2 regions of the Polaromonas sp. P1_A2 genome follow, and region 2 is predicted to be linked to the other one. Evidence: predicted binding sites of a transcription regulator. Region 2 holds the regulator's gene; the other holds the start of a gene.
The links. The regulator FliA, encoded in region 2, starts transcription of late flagellar genes. The targets are predictions, from matches to a motif close to CTAAAGTTTNNNNNNNNNNNGCCGNTA.
Positions count from the first base shown of each region.

Region 1: the regulator FliA is predicted to act here: its motif matches at 3,119-3,145, upstream of AC1D09_RS15965 (FliC/FljB family flagellin).

Region 1 covers NZ_JBFTZI010000003.1:835,724-840,176, forward strand. The annotation lists gene fliD (flagellar filament capping protein FliD) at 1-1,071, opposite strand, end outside; gene AC1D09_RS15960 (flagellar protein FlaG) at 1,210-1,575, opposite strand; gene AC1D09_RS15965 (FliC/FljB family flagellin) at 1,711-3,021, opposite strand; gene fliE (flagellar hook-basal body complex protein FliE) at 3,181-3,498, opposite strand; gene fliF (flagellar basal-body MS-ring/collar protein FliF) at 3,828-4,453, shown strand, end outside.
Region 2 covers NZ_JBFTZI010000006.1:183,314-187,766, forward strand. The annotation lists gene flhF (flagellar biosynthesis protein FlhF) at 1-1,138, shown strand, start outside; gene AC1D09_RS21530 (MinD/ParA family ATP-binding protein) at 1,149-1,826, shown strand; gene AC1D09_RS21535 (RNA polymerase sigma factor FliA) at 1,862-2,722, shown strand; gene AC1D09_RS21540 (chemotaxis protein CheW) at 2,801-3,289, shown strand; gene AC1D09_RS21545 (methyl-accepting chemotaxis protein) at 3,324-4,453, shown strand, end outside.

The DNA.
Region 1 (4,453 bases), on a different contig from region 2:
CACGCCGACCCGCGACAGCACCTTGAGCTCGCCGGCCTGCGGCGTGTTGAGCGCCGCGCGTATGCGCGTCTGTATGGTGCGCAGCGTGGAGTCGCCGACCAGGGCCGCGCCGGTCTGTTTTTCGGTGTCGTATTTGGTCAGCTGCGCCGCCGTGGTCTGCAGGCTGTTGTAGGCCGTGACGAAGCCGGTGATGGCCGCCTCCACCGCCGAGGTGTCCCGGCTCACCGTCAGCGTGCTGGTGCCGGTTTTCGCCAGCGTCATGGTCACGCCGGGCGCGGCATCGACCACCGTGTTGGTCTTGGAGGTCACCGGGATGCCGTTGACCTTGAGCGCCGCATTGCCGGCCGCCGCCGTCTGCCGCAGGGCCTGCGCGCCCGAAGCGTCGTGATTGAGCAAGCCCTGCAGGCTGGCGTCGCCGGCGACGGAAATGCGCATGCTCGAAGCTTCGCCGGTTTCCTTGGAGGTCAGCACCAGGCGGTAGGGCGACGCGCCGCCGTCATTGACGATGCTGGCCGTCACGCCGATGTCGGTGCTCTTGTTGATCGCGTCGCGCAAGCCCTCCAGCGAGTTATTGCTGTCGTCGATCACGATGGACTTCGCGGCGCGCGCGGCGTCCGGCGTGAAGCTCGCGCCGCTGTAGGTGCCGCTGGCCTCACTGAACGTGCCGCCCGAGATGCTGCCGAAATCAATGGTGACGGTGCCCTTGCCCACCGCGGCCTTGGTGCTGGAGACACCGGCCGCGGCCAGCGACTGCGCGCTGGCCAGCCGGCTCACGTCCACCGTGTAAATGCCGGCGGTGGCCGAGGCCTGGCCCGTGGCCGAGAGCACGTCGCTCGCGCTCGAAGTGGCCTTGATGCCCTGGAACAAATTGGCGTCGGACAGCTTGGCCGCCGCTGTCTGCAGGGTGCTGAGCGCGTTCTTGAGCGTGCCGTAGGCCGACAGCTTCGCGGTGTAGCTGATCTGCTGCTTTTGCAGCAGCACCAGCGGCTGGCTTTCCGCCTTGGTGAGGTCGGTGAGCAGGTCGTTCAGGTTCAGGTTGGACCCGACGCCCAGGCTTGAAATCGATGCCATGAAATATTCCTCAATCTTCTTGAATGAAAGTGCTGCCCACACAACCCAGCGAAGCGGTCCTGGCCAGGCGCGTCGCCGCAGACAGTGCAGCAGCACGGCAAGGCGACGCAACAACGCCGGGAGGGTTTTTGAGCGGCACTAAACGGCCTGGTGGACCAGCAGGCCCTGTAGCTTGCCGAGCGCGCGCGAAATCCGCACCACCTCTTCCGAAGGCATCTGCCGGATCAGCTCGCCACTCTCCACGTCGACCACCTTGACGACCATGGTGTCGGCCTCCTTGTCGAACTCGAACTGCACGCCGATGGAGGACATGCGCAAGGACTCGTTGATCTCGGCCAGCGCGCTGCGTTCGCGTTCGGGCTGCGCCTTGGGCGGGGGTTCGGCCGGCAGCTCGCGGGCCGCGCCGGCGCGGGCTGAAGGGGCGGGCGGCAGCGGCGCGGCATCGCGCCACGCGGCGGCCGTCGCGGTCGTGGCGGCATTGGCGGCGTTGGCGGAAATAGTCATGCGGGGCTCTCCTCGGAAAATCGCTAGGCACTCCCGCCTGGTGCCCCAAGCGGGAGTGCGTAGCGCAGGCGGCCGAAGCCGCCTGGCTTGCACACGGCGAGGGCGCGCCTTCCGAAAAAGGCGCGCCTTGCGCGATTAACGCAGCAGGGACAGAACGCCCTGGGTCGTCTGGTTGGCCTGGGCCAGCACGGAGGTACCGGCCTGTTGCAGGATGTTGGCGCGCGTCATGTTGGACACTTCGGTCGCGTAGTCCGCGTCTTCGATGCGCGAGCGCGAGGAAGACAGGTTGGTCACCGTGGTGCCCAGGTTGGAGATCACCGAGTCAAAACGGTTTTGCACCGCGCCCAAAGAACCGCGCAGGTCGTCCACCACCTTCAGGGCGGCGTCGATCTTCTTGAGCGCGTTGCCGGTGGCGGCGCCGGCGAATTCGGCCGTGGGCGTTGCGCCGCTCAGCACGATGTCGGTGCCGTCAACCGTGTTGCTGCCGGCTGCGCCGGTGTCGGTCAGCGCGGCCTGGATGCCGGCCAGGCCGTAGTTCTTGCCCTGGATGGAGACGAAGGCGGTCACGGTGCCGGCGGCATCGGTGCCGACCTTGACGGGCTGGGTCGTCAGGGTCACGGCGGCCGCGACGCCGTTGGCGGGATCGGTGAAATCGACCGTGGCCGTGTTCAGCGTCACGGCGCCGGTGGCGGGCGCCACGGAAGCCGCGTAGAAGTCGTCACCGCTCTTGACCACCCAGTTCGCCGTGGGGGCGCCGGCGGCGGTCAGCACGTTGTGCAGGGACAGGTCGGCAGCGTTGACCGTGGAGCCGGTGGCTGCGGTCAGGGCCGTGGCGACGGCGCTCAGGTCGGTGGCAACGGGTGCGCCGGCGCCTGGGTCGACCGTGAGGGCTGCCGCGCTGACGTTCAGCGCGTTGCTGGCGACCGAGAAGCCGGTCATCTTCAGGCTGGCGGAGTCGATCTGCTTGAGGTTGATGTCGATGGTTTCGCCGTCGTTCGCGCCGACCTGGATGCTCAGCTTGTTGTTGGCGGCCAGCACTTTCACGCCGTTGAAGTCGGTCTGTGCCGAGGTGCGGTCGATTTCTTCCAGGCGCTGGGTGATTTCAGCCTGGATCGAAGCCTTGTCGGCCACCGAGTTGGAACCGTTGGCCGACTGCACGGCCAGTTCGCGGATGCGCTGCAGGTTGCTGTTGATTTCGGTCAACGCGCCTTCAGTGGTCTGCGCCAGCGAGATGCCGTCGTTGGCATTGCGCTGCGCGACAGCCAGGCCCTTGATGTTGGCCGTGAAGCGGTTGGCGATGGCCTGGCCGGCCGCGTCGTCCTTGGCGCTGTTGATGCGCAGGCCCGAGGACAGGCGCTGGATCGCCGTGTTCAGCGAAGACTGCGACTTGTTGAGGTTGTTCTGCGTGAGCAGGGAAAGCGAGTTGGTATTGATGACTTGGGCCATGAGGGACTCCTGATTACATAGGTTGTGGACTCCGGCTAACTTGCCGTCACGCTGGCCTTGCCTGCCATGACAGTCTGCAAGCCACCGTTGTCCAGCTTATCGGCCGGGCCGATTCAAACCTTTAGCGGGCGGCCGAAAATAATTCGCGCCCGCCCCTCATCACGCCGGCATGTTCATGATTTCCTGGTAGGCCGCGACCACGCGGTTGCGCACCTGCAGGCCCATCTGGAAACCGATGTTGGCCTTTTGCATGTCGACCATCACGTCGTTGAGCGCCACGCCGGGCTTGCCCAGCTCGAAGGCCTCGGCCTGGCTGTAGGCGTTCTGCTGGGTCTCGCTGATGCGGTCCAGCGATTTTTTGAGCTCGCCCGCGAAGCCGCCGCCAGCGGCCTCGCCGCCTTGCGCCGCTGAAGGGGCCGAAGCCTGGGCCAGCGCGCGCATTTGCTGCAGCACGGACTCGATCGAAGAAATAGCCATGGTGTTTCTTTCAGGCGCGTGCGCGCCCCTGGGTTGGATGACGGCATGAAGCGTAGCGGCGGGGCCGGCGCGCGCATCAGGCCAAAAGACGGCAAAAGCCCCGGCTATTCGGCGGATCGGGAAGCCCGAGCGGCTCTGACAATTCTTCACAAGGACCCGCCCGGCACCCCTCCCGTGCGCGGATGCCGGTCGCCTCTTCGCTTCATCGCCTCAGTCATTGAATAAGACCTGTTGTATGCCAACTGTTGTTCCGGCCGCACGGCCACCACGCAGCCTCCGCTTCATCGCCGCGCCTTCCCGCGGCGCGTTGACGGCGGCCGGGTGAGCGCGTGAACTCCGCCGCACTGGGCGCCGACACGGCCCTGCCCAAAGCACCGCCATGGCTGGCGCAGCTGCGCGCCAACCCGCGCCTGCCGCTGATGCTGGGCGCGTCCGCCGCGGTGGCCGCCGTCGCCGCGCTGTGGCTGTGGAGCCGCGCGCCCGACTACGGCGTGCTCTACAGCAACCTGTCCGACCGCGACGGCGGCGCCATCATCGCGTCGCTGCAGCAGATGAACATCCCCTACAAGTTCACCGAGGGCGGCGGCGCGCTGCTGGTGGCGGCCAACAAGGTGCCCGAGGCACGCCTGCGCCTGGCCGCCCAGGGCCTGCCCAAGGGCGGCACCGTCGGCTTTGAACTGATGGACGCGCAGAAATTCGGCACCAGCCAGTTCGCCGAGCAGGTCAACTACCAGCGCGCCCTCGAAGGCGAGCTTGCGCGCTCCATCAATTCCATTTCCGCCGTCGAGTCGGCGCGCGTGCACCTGGCGCTGCCCAAGCCCTCGCTGTTCGTGCGCGACCAGAAAAAACCCAGCGCCTCCGTGGTGCTGAGCCTGCACCGCGGCCGCAGCATCGACGAAGGCCAGGTCAGCGCCATCGTGCATCTGATCTCCAGCAGCGTGCCCGAGCTCTCGGC
Region 2 (4,453 bases):
GCAAGCCGCCAGCGAGCGCCTGCGCGCGCAATGCCGGCAACTGATCAATGCCCTGACGCACAACGCGCAGGAGCTGGCCGCCAACGCGGCCGCGTTGTCGCAGGGCGGCATAGGGTTTGAGGAAACGCGCGCGCTGTGGCGCCAGCTTTCCGGCCCCGCGGATGCCGGTGACGCGCAGGACGTGTCGCGGGCGCTGTTGTCCCGGGCCGTGGAGGACAGCGCCGCGCTGTGCGACGGCCATGTGCTGGCCGTGTCCGGTGAAGCGCGCGGCAGCGAAGCGGCGCAGGGGCTGGGTGCTACCTTGCTGCTGTCGGACCGCACGGGCCAGGTGTTTGCGGCGCCGCTGCAAGGCCACGCGGACCCGGCACGGCCGGCAGGGTGGGCACTGCAGCCTGCGCTGGGCAAGACGGTGGTCCATTTGTTCGCGCAAGTGCCCGAGGCCGGCTTGATCCGCCAGTGGCAAAAAGACGGCCGCGCCTGGGCGGCGGCCGGCAGCTCGGCGATGCGCATGGTCGATGCGGACACCGGCGCGCGCGGCACGCTGGGCAAGCTGGCCGCGGGCCTGGACTTCGGCACGGCCCAGCCTGTGGTCTACCGCAAGAAGGCGGCGCTGATGTCGGTGGCCGAGGCGCGCATCAGCCTGCGGCCCGGGCTGGGTGAGATGGCGCCGGGCACACAGCCGCCCCTGCCGGTGCTGCGCTGCGTGGTCAGGCGCATGGTCGATGCCCAGAGCGGCAAGCTGCTGGCCCACAGCTATGTGCTGGCCGGCGAAGCCGTGCGGGTGCCGGCGCAGCGCATGGCGCAGTGGCCGGCCTGGCGCAGCGCCGCCGAACCGTATTTCAAGCTGCTCGGGCAGGGCATTGGCCAGCTCGACGCGGCGGCCGTGCCTGCGCGCCGGCTGATTGCCGGCCAGGCCTGCGCCACGGTGTTTTTGCTGCAGGGCCTGCAGGACGGCTGGGCCGAGACGGCACGCGCTGCGCTCGCGCAGCTGGCCGGGCGCGCGCCCAAAGCGGGCCGGCCCGTGCCGGCCGCCGTGCTGCTCGAAGGCCTGGGCAAGCTGCTGGTGCTGCTGGACGCGCTGGAGACCGAGGGCGTGGACTCGCCCTTGCCGGCACACATGCCCGCCGCGCGCGGCTGAGGACGGACCCATGAAAACACCGGGCAGCGACCAGGCCGACGGGCTCAGGCGCCTCATGGCGAACAGCCCGGGCCGGCTGCTGGCCTTTGTCGCCGGCGCGCCGGCCGCGGGTGTGAGCAGCGTCACGCTGAATCTCGCGGCGGCACTGGCGCGCCTGGGCCAGGACGTGCGCCTGGTCGATGAGCGCGGCAATGCGCCTTCGGGGCCGTCGCGGCGCCGCGGCCGGCTGGTGCTGCTGGACGCGGTGCTGGGCGAAGAGGGCACCTTGTCGCCGCTCGCGGCCCGGGCCGACGAGATGGTGGTGCTGCTGCGGCCGGAGGCCCAGGCCATCACCGCCGCCTACGCCTGCATCAAGCGGCTGCAACAGGCCCATGGGCTGCGGCGCGTGCGTGTGCTGGTCAACCACGCGGCCGACGAGGCCGAAGCGCAGCGCATCCTGGCCAACCTGGCCGGGGCCGCGAGCCGCTACCTGGGCCTGGCGCTGGAGCCGGCCGGCTGCATCAGCGCCGACCCGCAGCTCGCCGAGGCGAGCGGGCTCAACCTCAGCGTGGTCGAGGCCTTTCCGGGCAGCCCGGCCGCGGCGGATTTTTACCGGCTGGCCTCGGCGCTGCTGCGCTGGCCGGTGCAGCCCGCCGCCGAAGCAGACAGCGCGCCGCGCGTGCACAGCCTGCACGCGGCCGCCGCCTGATCCCCGACCGTTCAAGAAGCAGGAGGAATCCTTCCATGTACACCCCCCAGGGAAAGATGGCCCAGTCCGCCCCGTCGGAGCTGCTGGCGCAGCACGCGCCGCTGGTGCGCAGGCTGGCGCTGCAGCTGATCGCCAGGCTGCCGGCCAGCGTGGAGCTGGACGACCTGATACAGGTCGGCATGATGGGCTTGCTGGACGCCGCCGAAAAATACCAGGACGACCAGGGCGCGAAGTTCGAGACCTACGCGAGCCAGCGCATACGCGGCGCCATGCTCGACGAGCTGCGCGCCAACGACTGGGTGTCGCGCGGCCTGCGCAGGTCTTCGCGCAGCGTGTCCATGGCGGTGCGCGCGCAGGAGCAAAAGCTGGGCCGCGTGCCCACTGAAAGCGAGATCGCCCAGGCCATGGAGCTGCCGCTGGCGGCCTACCAGCAGCTGCTGCACGAGATACACGGCTGCCAGCTTGTCTACTACGAAGATTTTGAGCGCGGTGACGGCGAGGCCGGCGAGAGCAGCTTCCTGGACCGCCAGGACCACGGTGACAAGGTGCTGGCCGACGAGCCGCTCACGCAGCTGCTGCAGGGCGACTTCCGGCGCCAGCTGATCGCCGCCATAGGCCAGCTGCCCGAGCGCGAGCAGCTGCTGCTCAGCCTTTATTACGAAGAAGAGCTGAACCTGCGCGAGATTGGCGCGGTGCTGGACGTGACCCAGTCGCGCGTCTGCCAGCTGCACAGCCAGGCCATCAGCCGGCTGCGCGCCGGCCTGGCCGACGCGCTGGGCCTGCAGGAGGCGCCGCGCAAGCCGGCCGCGGCCGCACGGCCCCGGGCCGCGAAGGCCATGCCATCCGCGGAGATGAATTCATCCAAACGCCAGGGCGGCCTGGTGAGTAGCTCTTGAGTTTTCATCAGGCCGGCCGATAGATACACGATAGATACACGGTAGAGACAGATGTCCATTGATTCCAAAGGAGTGCGTATGCACGAGACACACAACAGCCCCGCATCCGCCGGCAAGGCCCTCGAATTCCTGGCCTTCAGGCTGGGCCATGAAGAGTACGGCGTGGACATCCAGAAGGTGCAGGAGCTGCGCGGCTACGACACGGTGACGCGCATCGCGAATGCGCCCGAGCACATCAAGGGCGTGGTCAACCTGCGCGGCATCATCGTGCCGATTGTGGACATGCGCATCAAGTTCAATCTGGGAACGCCCAGCTATGACCAGTTCACCGTGGTGATCATCCTGAACATCGCCAGCCGCGTGATGGGCATGGTGGTGGACAGCGTCTCGGACGTGATCACGCTGGACGCCGACCAGGTCAGGCCCGCGCCGGAGATGGGCGCGCTGCTGGACACCGAATACCTGATAGGCCTGGGCACGCTGGACGACCGCATGCTGATCCTGGTCGACATCGACAAGCTGATGTCCAGCAGCGACATGGCCCTGATCAACGCCGCCGCATCCTGAGCGGCCACCCCTTTTTGTTTTTGGAGTTCCCATCATGTTTTTAGGCAATCTCTCCATCGGCAAGCGCCTGGCCGTCGTGGTCGGCCTTATTCTTGCGCTGTTTGTGACCAGCAGCGTGCTGGCCGTCCTCAAGCTCAGCCAGCTGGGCGAGGAAATCAAGGCCATGGTCGAGAAGAACATCAAGACCGAGCGGGCCGGCTCCGACTGGCTGCGCCACACCACCGCGGGCATACAGCGCGCCGCGGCCATCGCCAAGAGCAGCGATGTCGGCCTGGTTGCGTATTTCGCGCCGGCATCGGCAACCTCGATCAAAAACACCAACGAGCTGCAGAAATTCCTCGAGCAGCAAATGGACACGCCCGAGAAAAAACAGCTCTTCGACAAGGTCGGCGAGCTGCGCAAGGTTTACCTGGCCGCGCGCGAGGACGTCAGCAAGGCCAAGCAGGCGGGCGACATGGAGGGCGCGAACCGCATCTTCAACGAACGTTTTGAACCCACCTCGCGCGACTACCTGGCCGGCGTGCAGAAGATGGTGGACACCGAACGCGAACTGCTGGACGACGCGGCGCAGCGCGGCGAGGCATTGCGCGCCAGGATCAGCCTGCTGCTGGTGGTCTGCAGCGTGGTCTCGCTGGGCCTGGGCGCCCTGCTGGCCTGGCTGCTGGTGCGCAGCATCACCCGGCCGCTGTCGCATGCGGTGCAGGTGGCGCGCGCGGTGGCCGCCGGCGACCTGACCAGCCGGATTGAGGTCGAAAGCAAGGACGAGACCGGCCAGCTGATGCAGGCGCTCAAGGACATGAATGATGCCCTGGTGGGCATAGTCGGCAATGTGCGCAGCGGCACCGACACGATTGCGACGGCCAGCAGCGAGATCGCAGCCGGCAACCATGATTTGTCGTCGCGCACCGAACAGCAGGCGAGCTCACTGGAAGAGACGGCGGCTTCGATGGAAGAGCTGACTTCCACCGTCAAACAGAATGCCGACAACGCACGCCAGGCCAACCAGCTGGCGGTCTCTGCTTCGAGTGTTGCCGTCAAGGGCGGCACGGTGGTCGCTGAGGTCGTAGGCACCATGGGCGCGATCAACGCCTCTTCCAGAAAAATCGTCGACATCATTGGTGTGATTGACGGCATTGCTTTCCAGACCAATATCCTGGCGCTCAA